4 regions of the Enterobacter pseudoroggenkampii genome follow, and region 1 is predicted to be linked to each of the others. Evidence: predicted binding sites of a transcription regulator. Region 1 holds the regulator's gene; each other region holds the start of a gene.
What was found. Region 1 encodes CRP, which controls carbon source genes, mostly activating them, when cyclic AMP is high. Its sites were predicted from a motif close to ATGTGANNNNNNTCACAT; they were not measured.
Positions count from the first base shown of each region.

Region 1 (4,212 bases):
GGGTTAGCCAAATCCCGTGATGCGGACGCTGACGCCATGCCACCGACGAAATGGTGTGCATGGTGTTCAGATGCCCCAGTACGCGCTGCAAATGCTGCTCCAGGGTGCTCATTGGCCCGTGGGTTAACGTTTCCGGCGCTTCCAGAATGTTCGAATCTCCCGACTCACCCGGCGAGTCATACTCCAGACGCTGCTGACACCGCTGCAACGCAATTTCACACGACTGCAAATAGCGCTGCGCCAGATCCGGTGTCAGCATCGTGTGCTCGCGCGCCAGCGTGGTCATGGCGTTAATGTGCTCGACGATAAACTGGCTGTGCGTCACCCACAGCTTCATATCTGCCAGATAGTGCGAGTTAAAGCCCGGCTCCTGCATTGCCTGGTTGAGCGAGTTAAACAGGGCGTTGTGCGCCTGGTTGACCTTCATGCGCTGATACGCCAGCGGCGACGGCTGCGGGTCGTCGCTCAGGATCAGGCGAATGGCCTGCTGGTCGGCTTCCAGCGCGTCGTGGGCGTTCTGGCGCAGCAGTCCACTTTGCCACTGCGGCCACAGCCAGACCATGCCGCCAAAGGCAATCAGACAGCCGATCAGGGTATCAATCAGCCTGGCGACAATAAACTGTTCGCCATTGAGCGTGAGCAGCTGCAGGGTATATACCGCCGTCACCGTAAAGCCCACCATCGCCCAGCCGTAGTTTTTGCGGATAATCAGGTAGCTCACCAGCGTAACCGCCAGCATTCCTGCCAGAGTATAGCCTTCCGGCACGTGGAAGTGCAGCGTCACGCCCGCGATGATCAGCCCGGCCATCGTTCCGCCAGCCCGATGCAGAATACGCACCCGCGTGGCGCCATAGCCGTTCTGGGTGACAAACAGCACGGTCATTAAGATCCAGTAGGGTTTCGGCAGATGCAGCGCCATGCCCATCAGGCTGGCGGTACTGAGCATCACGCTAATACGTGCGGCGTTGCGCAGGGCGGACGATTTAAGAGAAAGATAGCTTTTGAGCGCGGGCAATAGCGGCAGCCGTTTCTGCTTATCCGCCATCAGGTCGCGCGGATAGAGCGGGCGCTGCGTGCGCAACACGCGGGCGATACGGCTGAAGTGCCAGGCGGCAAACTGGCCGACCGGGTTATCCGGATGCTGACGAGCGATTTTCTCCAGCGCGCCCAGCTGCTTATCCATGTTAAAGCGCGTCGGGTAGCGGTGATAGAGAATATCATCGGCCAGCACGCGCAGGCGTGCGGACACCGTCTGCGCGTTCCAGCGGATCACCGCTTCGGCGTGACTGCGCTCGACCAGCTTTTGTACCTCCTGCGGGTGGTGCAGGCTCACGGAGATATGCTCCTGCAGATCCAGCCCGACCTGGAAGGTGCGCAGCAGCCGTTTGTACTCGTGGTTCTTGTTGGCGGCGAGCATATGCAGCTGCTGATAGCACTGGCTTATCAGATCCACCACCTTCTGCTGGCGCGTCAGCAGGGGCGGTAAGGATTTTTCCGGATCGGTATGCTGGGTCAGCAGGGTGTATTTGGCTTCGCAGTAATCCGCAAGCTGCACATAGAGCAGGCTCAGGGATTCACGCAGCGGCTGCTCCCGCCACAGCCAGAACCAGAACCAGTTAAACAGGCCGTACCATAATGTCCCCAGGGCGTAGATCAGCAGCGGCTCCCACACCGGCATATTCCCGGCGAGGCTCAGCGTGAAAATGGCCGCAATCAGCGACGCGGGAAGCAAGCGGGCGTGCAGCGAACTGATTTCCGCCGTGACGCCGAGGGTCATCGCCAGCACAGTCAGGATCAGCGGCAGCGGGATATCCCGAGCCAGTAAAAGCTGTACGGCGAGGCTACAGCCCGCAAACAGGCAGCCGCCGATAATCAGGCGTTTGAAAAAGCGCTTATGCGGCGTGTCCAGACCGGCGATGTTGCAGCAGGCAGGCACGAGGGAAAACAGCAGACCTTGCTGAAGATGTCCGAGGATCAGGCCTATAGCCACGGGAAGACACAACACCAGCGTTTGTCGCAGTGCGTAGTTAACTTCCGGGTGATAGATCAGCCTGCGCCACATGGGGAGTAGAGACAAAAACGGCGTGACACCTTGCGATGGCACGCCGTTTAAGCGGAATTAACGCGTTCCGTAAACCACGATGGTTTTACCGTGGGCAGAGATCAGGTTTTGATCTTCCAGCATTTTCAGGATACGACCCACCGTTTCACGAGAGCAACCGACGATCTGACCAATTTCCTGACGGGTAATTTTAATTTGCATGCCGTCCGGGTGGGTCATAGCGTCTGGCTGTTTCGCCAGGTTCAGCAGGGTCTGTGCGATACGGCCAGTCACGTCCAGGAAGGCGAGGTTGCCCACTTTCTCTGAGGTGACCTGCAGACGGCGCGCCATCTGGGAAGAAAGACGCATCAGGATGTCAGGGTTAACCTGAATCAGCTGACGGAACTTCTTGTAAGAAATTTCAGCCACTTCACATGCTGTCTTTGCACGAACCCAGGCGCTACGTTCCTGGCCCTCTTCAAACAGGCCCAGTTCACCGATGAAATCGCCCTGGTTCAGATAAGAAAGGATCATCTCTTTCCCTTCTTCATCTTTGATCAGCACTGCCACCGAGCCTTTAACGATGTAATACAACGTTTCCGCTTTTTCACCCTGGTGAATCAGCGTGCTCTTTGATGGGTACTTATGAATGTGGCAATGAGACAAGAACCATTCGAGAGTCGGGTCTGTTTGCGGTTTGCCAAGCACCATGCGCTGTTATCCTCTGTTATAAGCTGTCACCAGAGTCATCAGATGCATCCGGACTCTGGGGTTGCAATCGAATTCTTACCCATACCCTGGGAAGTCGGCTACCGTAACGTTTCGCAGCCAGTAAAGTTTGATGTCCTCTGCATACATGTGTAACGTCAATGTATTACTGTAGCATCCAGAGTGTTTTAGCATAGCTTTCGCCGCGTGTCTCCTGGTGTCTCGCTTCAGCATGATGCAGGTCGCCTTCCATTGCGAGAAATGTAACGCACGCGTAATCTGTCACCAAAAATGCAACGTTGGAGTTTAAGAATATGCAAGCGCGCGTGAAATGGGTTGAAGGTTTAACGTTCCTGGGCGAGTCCGCGTCAGGACACCAGATTTTGATGGACGGTAACTCCGGCGATAAAGCGCCAAGCCCAATGGAAATGGTGCTGATGGCGGCAGGGGGATGCAGCGCCATTGACGTGGTGTCGATTCTGCAAAAAGGTCGTCATGACGTGACGGATTGTGAGGTTAAACTCACGTCAGAACGTCGCGAAGAGGCGCCACGCCTGTTCACCCATATTAATCTGCACTTTGTGGTCACCGGTAAAGAGTTGAAGGACGCAGCGGTCTCGCGTGCGGTGGATCTGTCTGCGGAGAAGTACTGCTCTGTGGCGTTAATGCTGGAGAAAGCGGTAAAAATCACGCATTCGTATGAAGTGATCGAGGCTTAATTATTGGGGCATCGTGCGTGTTGATGCCCTCACCCTAACCCTCTCCCACAGGGAGAGGGAACATGTTCACGCAATCTGCTTCCCTTCCATCAGTCGCTCCACCAGCGGCGTCATGATGAGCTCCATCGCCAGCCCCATTTTTCCGCCCGGCACGACTAACGTATTCATGTGCGAAATAAACGAGCCCTGCAGCATGGCCAGTAGCCAGGGGTAATCAATGCCTTCGAGATTGCGGAAATGGATCACCACAAAGCTCTCATCCAGAGACGGGATGCTTTTGGCCGCAAACGGGTTGGAGGTATCCACCGTCGGCACGCGCTGGAAGTTGATATGGGTGCGGGAGAACTGCGGCGTCAGGAAGTTGATGTAATCTTCCATGGAGCGCACCACCGAGTCCATCACCGCCTCTCGTGAATGGCCGCGCTCGCTCATGTCGCGCGTCAGCTTCTGGATCCACTCCAGGTTAACGATAGGGACCACGCCGACCAGCAGGTCCACGTGGCGCGCCACGTCGTGTTGAGGGGTGACCACGCCACCGTGCAATCCTTCGTAAAACAGTACGTCGGTGGGTTCCGGCAGCGGTTGCCACGGGGTGAACGTCCCCGGCACCTGATTCCAGGGAACGGCTTCATCATAGGTATGCAGATACTTGCGGGACTGCCCTTTGCCGCTCTGACCGTACTCTATAAAGGTTTGTTCCAGCAGGCCGAAGTCATTGGCTTCCGGGCCGAAATAGCTGATGTG
Region 1 is NZ_JAPMLV010000007.1:136,758-140,969, forward strand. It holds gene OTG14_RS21140 (YccS/YhfK family putative transporter) at 1-2,062, opposite strand, end outside; gene crp (cAMP-activated global transcriptional regulator CRP) at 2,120-2,752, opposite strand; gene OTG14_RS21150 (OsmC family protein) at 3,064-3,468, shown strand; gene OTG14_RS21155 (phosphoribulokinase) at 3,535-4,212, opposite strand, start outside.

Region 2 (4,212 bases), on a different contig from region 1:
AAGGGCAAAGTGACCAAAGCGGTGAAAGGTGCAACGCTGATTGGCTCCGGTATTGAAGCCATGCAGCAGATCTCGATGGTTGGTAACGATCTGAAGCTGGATAACGGCGTGGGCGTCTGCGGTAAAGAGGGCCAGAGCCTGCCGGTTGGCGTGGGCCAGCCAACGCTGAAAGTGGACAACCTGACGGTGGGCGGTACAGCCTGACCTGACTCCTTCATAAAAAAGGCGCTACATCAGTAGCGCCTTTCTTTTAGCGTAAGTGACCCAGCGGTATCTCCGGATCCGGCTCGTGCGTGATGCGGTTACGTAAATCACGACGAATGATTTCTATCGACCAGAACCAGACCAGATGGCCCACGATCTCTGACACGTGTTCATACCACGGCAGCTCAAACAGCGGTGGCGTCAGCCCCATCAGCGGGAAGGAGATCATATGCACAAAGAGCTGAGCTAACGCACCCGCCAGCAAACCCTGCCAGAGTTTAATTTTCGGGAAGACTTCAGCAACGACACAATACCCGACAGCGAAGACGATTGAGAAAATAATATGCGTCACGCCGACCCAGTTAAATATATGTCCGGCAAATGTATAAACCGCTGCGTTAGGATCAACAACACCCAGCCAGTCACGTAAAAATACATAGGGAGGGTTTAAAAAATTACGTGAACAGTCAATCTGGCTTGCGGCTCTTATTAATTGCTCAGGCCCGCATGCGCCGGTAAATAGATCGGTGGGGTTGCGTGGCGGAAGCGGTACTTCGGCTCCCCATTTGACAAACGCGGAGACAATCCCTGCAATTAAACCGACGAATGCGGCGAGCCCATAGCGCCTGCGTGAAGGCGGTGTTTGTTCAAATAGATTCATTTCTTTTCCTTGTTTAACGTCATCCTGCGGAATACATTTTATTATTCATATCAGCAACAAATTAATAACAGTCTGAACAGCAGACTGTTTATAAAGTAAAGGGCGGGCGGCGGCAGTGTCAATTAGCTATTCCTGATAGTGGCGAAGGAATATTCCAGAATGCAGAGGGGTTTTATCCTGGAAATATTCATCGCTCATATACTTTCAGGGATAAATCGATTATTCCTTCCTTCTTCCCCGCATCCCCTGAAACAGCTCCGCCACGTCCACAAAATACTCGGTCAGATAGTTAATACACACCTGTACCTTGAGCGGGAGTTTGTCTTTTTCGGTATACAGGGCGTACACCGGGCGCGGATCGGACTGGTAGCGTGGGAAGAGGATCTCCAGCACGCCGCTGTTGATCTCGTTGATCACCCACATCAGCGGCACGTAGGCGATCCCGGCGCCGGCCACCAGCCAGCGCGAAATGGTCATCGGATCGTTGGTGACAAACCGTCCCTCCGGCAGCAGTCGGGTGGAGATCCCCTCCGGGGCAATCAGCTCAAATTCATTGTCGGGCCGTACGCTGTACTCCAGCCACGAGTGGTTGGTGAGGTCGGCGGGTTTCTCCGGCACACCGTACTGCGCCAGATAGCTTTTCGATGCACAGACCACCATCGGCATGCTGCCCAGCCGACGCGAGAACAGGCTGGAATCCTGCAACGCGCCGACGCGGATCACCACGTCCAGCCCGTCGGCAATCAGATCCGGCGCCGGGATACCCGTCACCAGATTGACGGTAAGCCCGGGGTACTCTTTCAGCATATCCGCCGTCATGGCAGCGAGAACATTTTGTGCCATAGTTGAAGAACACCCGATGCGCAGCGTGCCGATGGGGGTGTTATTGAAGGCATAAAGCTGTTCGTGAACATCCTGCACTTCAAGCAGCATGCGGCGACAGCCCTGATAGTAAATTTTACCCGCTTCCGTCAGCCCAATGCTGCGGGTGCTGCGGTTGAGCAGCTTGACCTGAAGCTCATCTTCCAGTTTGGACACCGTCTGGCTGATGGATGAGACGCTCATCTGAAGCTGGCGGGCAGCGGCGGTAAACGAGCCCAGTTCAACCACTTTTGCGAAGACCGACATGCGTTTTAAACGTTCCATTGTTCACTCTGGCTTAAAAGTGATTTAGATCACATATTATAGATAACAGCATAACAGTTACGTTAATATATTATTTATTACATAACGGCTGCGCCATTCTCGCCCGGCGTTTCTTGCTCTCCTGCGATGGCGTGCGCTAAAAAATTCTGAAGCCTGCACTCTCTCTAATCAAGGTCAACATGAGTCTGTTTCCCGTTATCGTGGTGTTCGGTTTGTCCTTCCCACCGATATTTTTCGAGCTTCTTTTATCACTGGCGATCTTCTGGCTGGTGCGCAAGGTGCTGGTCCCTACCGGGATCTACGATTTCGTCTGGCACCCTGCATTGTTCAATACCGCGCTGTATTGCTGCCTGTTCTACCTGATATCGCGCATGTTTGTCTGAGGTTGATGTGAAAACGCTAACAAGAAAAATCTCCCGCACTGCCATCACCATGGCGCTGGTTATCCTCGCCTTCATCGCTATTTTCCGCGCCTGGGTCTATTACACCGAATCACCGTGGACGCGTGATGCACGCTTCAGCGCCGATGTGGTGGCGATCGCCCCTGACGTGGCCGGTCTTATCACGGCGGTCAACGTCCACGACAACCAGCTGGTGAAAAAAGATCAGGTTCTGTTCACCATCGACCAGCCTCGTTACCAGAAAGCACTGGAAGAGGCGGAAGCGGACGTGGCCTATTACCAGGCGCTGGCTGCGGAGAAACGTCGCGAAGCTGGCCGCCGTAACCAGCTTGGCGTTCAGGCAATGTCCCGTGAAGAGATTGACCAGTCCAACAACGTGCTGCAAACCGTGCTACACCAGCTGGCGAAAGCGCAGGCAACGCGCGATCTGGCGAAGCTCGATCTGGAGCGCACCGTGATCCGCGCACCGTCTGATGGCTGGGTGACCAACCTGAACGTCTACGCCGGGGAATTCATTACCCGCGGCTCAACCGCCGTGGCGCTGGTTAAACAGAACTCCTTCTACGTGCTCGCCTATATGGAAGAGACCAAGCTGGAGGGTGTACGTCCAGGGTATCGCGCGGAGATCACGCCGCTGGGCAGCAATCGCGTCTTTAAAGGCACCGTCGACAGCGTCGCCGCAGGGGTGACTAACTCCAGCAGCTCTAACGATGCTAAAGGGATGGCGACGGTAGATTCCAACCTCGAGTGGGTGCGTCTGGCCCAGCGCGTGCCGGTGCGCATCCACCTGGACGAGCAGCAGGGAAATCTGTGGCCTGCGGGTACCACGGCGACGGTGGTGATTACCGGTGAAAAAGATCGGGATGCCAGCCAGGACTCGTTCTTCCGTAAAATCGCCCACCGTCTGCGCGAGTTTGGTTAATCGCTATGGGCATCTTTTCCATCGCCAGCCAACACATTCGCTTCGCCGTGAAGCTGGCGTGTGCCATTGTGCTGGCGCTGTTTGTTGGCTTTCACTTCCAGCTTGAAACCCCTCGCTGGGCGGTGCTGACGGCTGCGATTGTCGCGGCGGGCCCGGCCTTTGCTGCGGGTGGGGAACCCTATTCAGGCGCGATCCGCTATCGCGGGATGTTGCGTATCATCGGGACGTTTATCGGCTGTTTCGCGGCGCTCACCATTATTATTCTGATGATCCGCACGCCGCTGCTGATGCTGATGGTCTGCTGTATCTGGGCGGGCTTTTGCACCTGGATCTCGTCTCTGGTGAAAGTGGAGAACTCCTACGCCTGGGGGCTGGCGGGCTATACCGCGCTGATTATTATCATCACCATCCAGTCCGAGCCGCTGCTGGCTCCGCAGTTTGCGGTGGAGCGATGCAGCGAGATTGTCATTGGTATTGTCAGTGCAATCGTCGCTGACCTGCTGTTCTCCCCGCGCTCTATCAAGCAGGAAGTTGACCGTGAGCTTGACGCGCTGATTGTCGCTCAGTACCAGCTGATGCAGCTCTGCATCAAGCACGGCGACAGCGAAGAGGTGGATAAAGCCTGGAGCGGGTTGGTTCGCCGCACGCAGGCGCTGGAGGGGATGCGCAGCAATCTCAATATGGAGTCCTCGCGCTGGGCTCGCGCGAATCGTCGCCTGAAGGCCCTCAACACCGTCTCTCTGACGCTGATTACCCAGGCATGTGAAACCTATCTGATTCAGAACACCCGGCCGGAAGCGGTCACCGATACCTTCCGCGAACTGTTCGCCGAGCCGGTGGAAACGGTGCAGGATGTGCACAAGCAGCTGAAGCGTATG
Region 2 is NZ_JAPMLV010000006.1:172,688-176,899, reverse strand. It holds gene tldD (metalloprotease TldD) at 1-204, shown strand, start outside; gene OTG14_RS20385 (YagU family protein) at 251-865, opposite strand; gene aaeR (HTH-type transcriptional activator AaeR) at 1,085-2,011, opposite strand; gene aaeX (p-hydroxybenzoic acid efflux pump operon protein AaeX) at 2,191-2,394, shown strand; gene aaeA (p-hydroxybenzoic acid efflux pump subunit AaeA) at 2,402-3,334, shown strand; gene aaeB (p-hydroxybenzoic acid efflux pump subunit AaeB) at 3,340-4,212, shown strand, end outside.
Region 2: the regulator CRP is predicted to act here: its motif matches at 2,029-2,046, upstream of aaeR (HTH-type transcriptional activator AaeR).

Region 3 (4,212 bases), on a different contig from region 1:
CCGCTCACCAGATGGCAAGCCTGGTGCTGCACAACATTCTGGCGCAGTACAAAGGCAAGCCAATGAAAGCCTATGTCTATAAAGACCATGGTTCACTGGTGTCGCTGTCAAACTTCTCTACCGTCGGCAGCCTGATGGGCAACCTGATGCGCGGCTCAATGATGGTAGAAGGGCGCATTGCCCGCTTCGTGTATATCTCCCTGTACCGCATGCACCAGATTGCGCTGCACGGCTACTTCAAAACCGGGCTGATGATGCTGGTGGGCAGAATCAACCGCGTGATCCGTCCGCGTCTGAAGCTGCACTAATCTTTCACTCCCTCCGGGTCCTCCGGAGGGAGTTTTTAGCATTTCATGCTGTAGATCACAGTTTGAGTGCTTGAGAGTTCTCCTAAATACAATATATCTCCTCTCAACGCCCCTTTTTTGATCCTTTATCTTATTGGCGAAGCCGTGCCTCCATTGCAAAATTGTTACCAATAGCAACAAAGGAGGAAGTCCCGTGAATAAATCAATGTTGGCGGGTATAGGGATTGGCGTCGCGGCTGCGTTAGGTGTGGCTGCCGTTGCCAGTCTCAACGTATTAGATCGCGGCCCGCAGTATGCGCAGGTGGTTTCTGCTACACCGATTAAAGAAACGGTAAAAACGCCTCGTCAGGAGTGCCGTAACGTCTCCGTGACGCACCGTCGTCCGGTGCAGGATGAAAACCGCATTGCCGGTTCTGTTCTGGGCGCGGTAGCGGGTGGCGTGATTGGTCACCAGTTCGGCGGCGGCCGGGGCAAAGATGTGGCGACCGTGGTCGGCGCGCTGGGTGGCGGCTATGCCGGTAACCAGGTACAGGGCGCGATGCAGGATAATGATACCTACACCACGACTCAGCAACGCTGCAAAACCGTCTATGACAAGTCGGAAAAAATGCTGGGCTATGACGTGACGTACAAAATTGGCGATCAGCAGGGCAAAATCCGCATGGATAAAGACCCGGGCACGCAAATTCCACTGGATGGAAATGGCCAGCTGGTTCTGAATAACAAAGTGTAAAAAAGATGTTCTCTGAATTTAGCTCCTCATGCGCTCAGGCTGAGGAGCTTTTTTTTGCTTCAGATTTTCAGTAGCTCAGGCCACAGTCGCAGCGTGGTTTCGCTAATATTCTGCAGTTTTTCCAGCGTAGCCCCTTCACGGGCGCTGATCGACATCCCCTGCAAAATACAGCTCAGGTATTGTGCCAGCAGTTGGGGGTTGCACTGCGCAGGGATTTCACCGCGCTGCTGGCGCTGTGCCAGAAAGGCGCTCAGCGTCTCCTCCTGCATCGCATGACGCGATTTCACCGTATTGGCAATCTCTTTCGAGGACGCCGCCAGGGTGGCAGAGGTGTTAATCATAAAGCAGCCCGCAGGCGTATCTTTACTGGTGAAGCAGGTCGCGACGGCGGTGAAGTAATCCCGAAGCGCCTGTTCGACGCTTTTCTCTTCACAAAATAGCTGGGCTTCATGTTTCGCTGCAAAACGCGAAATGTATCTGTCCAGCACCGCCCTGAACAGCCCCTCTTTATTGGTAAATTCGGCATACAGCGTCGGCGCTTTGGCTCCGGTAGCTTCTACCAGATCGGAAAGCGAGGTTGCTTCATACCCATGTTGCCAGAAGAGAGTCATGGCCTTATCAAGCGCTGCATCCCTGTCAAACACTTTTGGTCGGCCACGGCTTTTCTTCGCACAACTCGTGACGTCGGTTGTCATGTGCCGTTGGTCCTCTGTTGGTTTGGTGAATAACCATTATAAAAATAAACGCAACCCACCACCAGTGCTGAATGCTTAAAAATATATTAATCATATCTATATGAAAAATAACGACTTTAAAATTAAATTAATGGTCGTTATAAAATTATGTTGACGCGTGACCTGGATCACATTTATGATTTACCTATCGATCGTTAACTAAATAGATAACGACCTCCAAATTCATCTGCTAAAGGTAAACATCATGAAAAACGTAAAAACCCTCATCGCTGCTGCTGTTCTGAGTTCACTCTCTTTCGCAAGCTTTGCTGCTGTACAGGTACAGTCCACTCCGGTCGATCAGCATAAAGTCGGGACGATCTCTGCGTCTGCCGGGACTAACCTGGGGTCACTGGAAGATCAGCTGGCGCAAAAAGCGCAAGAGATGGGTGCAAAATCTTACCGCATCACCTCTGTGACCGGTCCTAACACCCTGCACGGCACGGCTGTCATCTACAAATAAGCCGGGCATAAACCCTCATTTATGCCACTGCAATAAAAAAACGCCCTGCTGAGCAGGGCGTTTTTTTTATTTATGATTTACATCGATTGCTGGATTACATCGTGATGCCGGGTGACATCGGTCGGCATGCCTGACCGGGCTTCCATCGCGCGCTCCATCACCACGCTGTTGGTATTCGCATTCGTTTTGAAGCTTACCATCGCGGCATTCAGGTTAATGGGCAGCGTCTGCGGATCATCGCCAATGTTTTTCGATAGCGGCTGGTGAATTTCGACCAGCCGCACGCCGCCCGGCTCCTCAGAAACCTTAATCGGCGTATTGATAATATTCACTTTGGTTCCCGGCGTAACGACGTTAAACAGCGTTTTGATATCGTCATCGCGCAGACGAATACATCCGGAACTGACGCGCATGCCGATGCCAAAGTCCGCATTCGTGCCGTGCAGCAGGTAAACACCACCGTAGGCTGCCAGGCGGATCGCGTGGTGTCCCATTGGGTTATCCGGGCCTGCCGGCACCACGGCTGGAAGATCAATGCCCTGAGCTTTATAGCGGGCACGAATATTGGCCGTCGGGGTCCAGGTTGGATTCGCGCGTTTATCCGAGACGGTGGTGACCATCGTCGGCGTCAGCGTGTCACCGCCCAGCTGACCAATACCAATCGGGTAGACCGTCACTTCGTTTTTACCCGGCGGGTAATAGTACAGACGCAGCTCGGCCAGGTTTATCACCATCCCCTCGCGCGGGGCGTCCGGCAGGATAGTCTGTAACGGGATGGTCAACACGCTGCCCGCGCGCGGGACGTAAGGGTCGACGCCGGGGTTCGCCTGCAGCAGAGCCAGAAAACCGACGTTATATTTTTTGGCAATCGCTTCCAGCGAACCGCCATTATTTTCAACCACATGAAAGCGGTTTTCACCCACCACCTTGCTGCCGGGAGGGGGAAGGGGCCAGGTGTTTGCGCGAGCAGGAAGCGCAACCGCGACGGTGGCTGCCAGCGCAAACAGGGTCATCCAGCGAGTAAAACGCGAAGAGGTCATCATCACCATAATCCATGTAAATGATAAGGTTATTGTTTTATAAGGCGTTAAACATAATTATGGCGAATGGGTATGTCGGGAAGATCGTGTGAAGTGCAAAGAGTTTGTAAATTGTCCCCCCGTAGCGCTGGGCTAACAGGGGAAGGGATCCCCATAAAATAATGCCTGCACGGACGACCCCCTCTCCCTTGAGGGAGAGGGCTGGGGTGAGGGGGAACATACGACTCTGGTGGTCATTCCGTTCACTTTATGTTCCTTAGTACTCTGTAACGACATGACCTGTGAACGTGCCAGGGTGGCTCAGTCGCCACCACCCTGGCGACCCGGGCTCCCGGCGGTAAATCGCCGCTACGCGGTACCTTCGGCTTATTCCTTCTGGCTTTTCGGGGACGGGCGGAGGTAACATCCCTGTAAAGCCCGCCCTCTCGGCGCATCCCTGCGCCTCGCCCCGGCCGGAAGGCAAACGCCTCAGCGATTTACAGCCGGACCAGGGGGTCGCTGTAAGCTATTCATTTTCCGGAAGCAACTTTCATCGCTTCCGGTTAATAAACTACATGAAATTCCTCAGTTAAGAGGGGAATGGAGGTTATGCGATCGCGTTCTCTTCCAGCTGACGCATAAAGTTACGCACCCAGTCCATACGGGTTTTGCGCTCCGTCAGCTCCTGGGTAAATTTCAGACGCGTTGGGCCATCCAGACGGAAATGCTGCGGCTGTTTTTGCAGCAGACCGATGAGCCACATCGGGTTGACGTGGTTCTTCTCGGCGAATTCAATCACGCCGCCTTTTTCATTGCCTTCGAGCTTGCGAATCCCCAGCTTCTGCGCCTGCTGGCGCAGTCTCGCGATATCCAGCAAATTTCTCGCCGCATCGGGCAGCAGACCAAAGCGGTCGATCAGCTCAACCTTGATCTCTTCCAGCTCGTTCTCCTTCTT
Region 3 is NZ_JAPMLV010000001.1:923,131-927,342, forward strand. It holds gene OTG14_RS04500 (NAD(P)/FAD-dependent oxidoreductase) at 1-308, shown strand, start outside; gene OTG14_RS04505 (glycine zipper 2TM domain-containing protein) at 502-1,041, shown strand; gene comR (TetR family copper-responsive transcriptional repressor ComR) at 1,101-1,736, opposite strand; gene bhsA (multiple stress resistance protein BhsA) at 1,981-2,238, shown strand; gene ldtC (L,D-transpeptidase LdtC) at 2,316-3,281, opposite strand; gene mfd (transcription-repair coupling factor) at 3,865-4,212, opposite strand, start outside.
Region 3: the regulator CRP is predicted to act here: its motif matches at 1,892-1,909, upstream of bhsA (multiple stress resistance protein BhsA).

Region 4 (4,212 bases), on a different contig from region 1:
GGTGATCGGCTTCTGCCAGATGTAGAACACCAGCGCTCCCAGCAGGGAACCGACGCCGATAGGAATGGAGGCGGTCATGGCGCTGAGGATAATCAACGGCCCGAGGAAGCGGCCGGAGGCGTTACCTGCGCCCATCATCACGTCTGCGCCGTAGGTGGAGTTGCTCTGGTTGATGGTGAACTTACGCGCCAGGATGATGACGTAGCCAATTGCCAGACCAATCACCAGGCCAGTGATCAGCGAAGCAATGAAGTTGGTCACCGGGAACATGATCCCCGCGCCCAGCAGCAGCGCCGGAACCCCGAGGCCCACGCCGGTCTGGATCGCACCGCCGATGTCGAGAATACCGACCAGCGACCCTTCGATAATACGGGCGAACAGGAAGCTCGCGCCGAACGCCGCCACCGCGCCGTAGACGCCGGTATCAATACCCGCCTTCAGCATCGCCACGAAGGCCACTTCGTTAAACGCGCCGATGCCGTAGAGGTAGTACATGTGCGTCCCGGCGAAGACGCCGGAGGAGAGCAGGCCAACAAAGATCGGGAACGACCAGTCGGCATACCAAAAACCTTTATTCTGTTCCATGTAGAGGCTCCTGTTATTTACCGCTGAGCGAGTTGTGGATCATGTCAAGCCAGTTCGGCACGGTCAGATGGAAGGATTCGATCATCTTCATGTCGAAGCCGCGGAAGAAGCCGCTCAGCACGAACAGCAGGACGATAGCCGCCATCATCACTTTGGTGACGTGGTTCCAGCCGCTCTCCTCTACGCCTTTACCAATCAGGATCCCCAGCACCAGGCCCGGCACGGCGTTGCCCATAATCAGCTGCGCTGCGCCGCCGAAAATGGTCGCCCAGAAGCCCGATTTTTTACCCGCGTCGATGGCCGCCAGCCAGAAGATCACCGGCATCACGGTGTTGACCAGCAGGTTTGCCGCCGGCACCAGCACCTTGACGGCGGTGACCTGAAGCGCAGCCGGTACGGAGGAGGCGGTAAGGTTAAGGAAGGTCACGACAATCATGCCGATCAGGCCGCAGGCAATCGCCATTTTGCGCGGATCGTGCAGCGTTTCGCCGACGTTACGGTTTTTGATCATCAGTGCAGCAGCACCCCAGTTCGGGATGATGCGGTGGTCAACGTCCTGTGTGAAAGCCCCTGCGGCCACGGAAGAGGCCCAGGCGTTAAAGAAGAAACCTAACCCAAAGGAGAAGTGGGACGCCGGATCCCCTTCACAGGAGTTCAGTTCCCCCAACGTACGAAACGCGCCCATACCCTGTGTGGTAGGCGCATGAAACATGCGTGCAGCCCCGGCTCCGACACCGACGCCAACCAGGCCGCCAATGATGAGCGATTTTATTAATATAATTAAGAACATCAGTCTGCCCTTTTATGAATAATCAGCGTTGCGTGACGAAATCCACCTGGTCGAGATTGATGGCTGTCACGTTGACGGTCACATCCAGCTCCACGCTGTAGGTGCGTCTTTCCCGGCGCAGAAAGAAGAACAGAAACGCTTCTTTACGCACCGCTTCTTGCGCCTGAACGACCTGCACATCCTGTGGCTCAATACGCAGTAAGATATGCGGTGAAGCTTTCATCACCGCGGCCTGAACGTGGTTGAGCGCGTCGGCAAAGGCGCGCGCTTTGGCGTCGCCTTTCCCCTTCACTCTCACCGTGGTTGTGAACTGTTCTTTCATGCTTATGCGCCGTATTTCTTCTGCCACGCCTGTACCAGACGCTCGCCCAGCTCTTCTTTATCCATAAAGCCGAAGCCCAGCACGTTGCAGCCTTCGTTGATGGCGGTCACGCCCTCTTCCACGGAACGCATGCCGTATTTGGCCTTATAGCCATATTTGGTTTGGGCCGTGATGGCACCCGCGCCGCCGCTGCCGCAGAAGGAGATGCCGAAGGTGGCGTTTTCCGCCTTCATCATGTCACCCAGCTTCATGTCCGCCGCCATGCCCGGCACAACCACCGCGCGTCCACCCGCTTTTTCCACACCGGCAGCCACTTTCTGACCTTTGCCCAGGCGATCGCCAATCACGACTGTAATCTGTTCCATGTGTTGCTCCTTAAAGGTTGTCTTTCGCGACTTCAAAGTGAACGGAGAGCAGCCAGGCTTCTTCATCAGGAAGGTTGCCAAACTGCGCGACCACTTCACGGGCGAGCCGCATTGAATCCGGTGAAATTTCGTCAAACAGCTCTGCTTCAACCTCCGGCAGCGGCTCGCCGGTCACGGACCGGTGCGCCATGGCGCGCACGTGGGAGGTGAGCATCTGCTCCTGTACCGCATTGGGGATGATGTTGTTCCGGGCCAGCAGGGCATAAACCTGCTGCAGCATGGTGTTTGCGAGCTGTTCAGTTTGCTCCGCCTGTTCCCCAACGTCGTTCATTACCGCTCCGTTAATCACTGGTCTTACCCCGTTAATGGCTCTGGAATAAAACTAACGTTGGGGGGGAATTGTTTGTAGCGAGTTGTTTTCCACTTCGAAGTGGAAAGGCGAGCCGCGGCAGTGATCTGTGCCACATAAATGCGGTGAATCTGGATAAACCGCTGCATTTACGTGATGAATATCACGCTATTGCGCGGCCAAAACGGGGCAAGCAAAGCGGAAAAGATTACGAGCGGGCTCGTAGAAATGTGACGTGGATAAGGTTTTCTTATGGGGCTCCGCTAGAGTGGCAACGGGTGCTTGAGACTGACCGTCTCAGGCATGGGACGGAAAGTGGAAAGCCCCGCCTGATAGAAAATCAGGGCGGGGGCTCGAAACGACACGTCACACCGTGGAGTTCGCTACCTCGCCCGCTTTAAAGCAAGGAGGCATCCATGAAACGCCAAAACCCAGGCATTGGAGTTTTGATGATTATTGCTTTGACAATAATCATCTTAACGCTGGTGACGCGGAAAACACTGTGCGAGATCAGTTTTCGAAACGATTCTTTTGCAGTGACAGCGAGGATGGATTGTCGCTCCGGAAAGTCAGGAGCAAGGATGCGGGGGCGCGTCATGCGCCTCCGCATACGGGCAAAGGACGTACAGCTCAGGCACCCAATTAACGATACTTTTGGTGGTACGTGTTGCGCGTGGTCACAAACTGCTCGGCCGCCGCCTGGGCTTCCTTCACTTTGCCTTCGTTAGCCAGCTTCAGCGCGCCGTCGATCTGGCCGACCAGCACGTCAAAGCCGTGACGGTAGTCTTTCATCTCTGCACTGTCTGCGGCTTTGCTTTCCAGCTTCGGAGGCGTCGCTTTCTGTGCATCCAGCGCCGCTTCACGCATTTTGGTCAGCGCGTCTTTCATTTCAGCCGCATTGTCCGTTTTCTGCACCACCTTCAGGTTTTGACCGAGGATGCCCATGTCGTCTTCAAGATCGGCAGCAAACGCAGAAGAGCCAAGAACCAGCGTTGAAGCCGCGACGATCGCTAACAGATGTTTACGCATTGCTCACTTCCTTTTTTATTATTAAAACGCCTTTACGGATATTACTGGCCGGCGATTTTCATTTCCGGCAGAAGTACAGAACCACACTGTATATTGCTACGTGTTTCAATATCGTTACCGACCGTAACGATATTGCGCCACATGTCCTTCAGGTTGCCGGCAATCGTAATCTCGCTTACCGGATACTGAATTTCGCCGTTTTCCACCCAGAAGCCCGCAGCGCCGCGAGAGTAGTCTCCGGTGATGCCGCTTACGCCCTGGCCCATCAGCTCCGTGACGACCAGGCCGGTACCCATCTCTTTCAGCATCTGCTCAAAGTTCAGGCCCTGCCCGGCAATGCGCCAGTTGTGGATGCCGCCAGCGTGTCCGGTACTTTTCAGCCCCAGCTTGCGCGCGGAGTAATTAGTCAGCAGCCACTGGGTCAGCACGCCGTCTTTGACGATGTCACGACGTTCGGTACGCACGCCTTCGCTGTCGAACGGCGTGGAGGCCAGCCCTTTCAGCAGGTGCGGATGCTCTTCGATGGTCAACCATTCCGGCAGGATTTGCTTGCCCAGCGAATCGAGCAGGAAGGTCGATTTACGGTAAACCGAGCCACCCGCGATAGCGCCCACCAGATGACCAAACAGACCGGTCGCCACTTCGTTGGCAAAAATAACCGGGGCCTTCATGGTGGAGAGTTTGCGCGGCGACAGGCGAGACAGCGTGCGTTCGGCACACTCTTTTCCCACCCACTCCGGAGACTGCAAGTCCCCCAGCGCGCGGCCAATGG
Region 4 is NZ_JAPMLV010000002.1:380,462-384,673, forward strand. It holds gene OTG14_RS14990 (DUF4310 family protein) at 1-585, opposite strand, end outside; gene OTG14_RS14995 (DUF4311 domain-containing protein) at 599-1,375, opposite strand; gene OTG14_RS15000 (DUF4312 family protein) at 1,398-1,697, opposite strand; gene OTG14_RS15005 (SFCGS family glycine-rich protein) at 1,700-2,062, opposite strand; gene OTG14_RS15010 (glycine dehydrogenase) at 2,073-2,411, opposite strand; gene OTG14_RS15015 (Hok/Gef family protein) at 2,861-3,139, shown strand; gene cybC (cytochrome b562) at 3,054-3,440, opposite strand; gene pmbA (metalloprotease PmbA) at 3,482-4,212, opposite strand, start outside.
Region 4: the regulator CRP is predicted to act here: its motif matches at 2,512-2,529, upstream of OTG14_RS15010 (glycine dehydrogenase).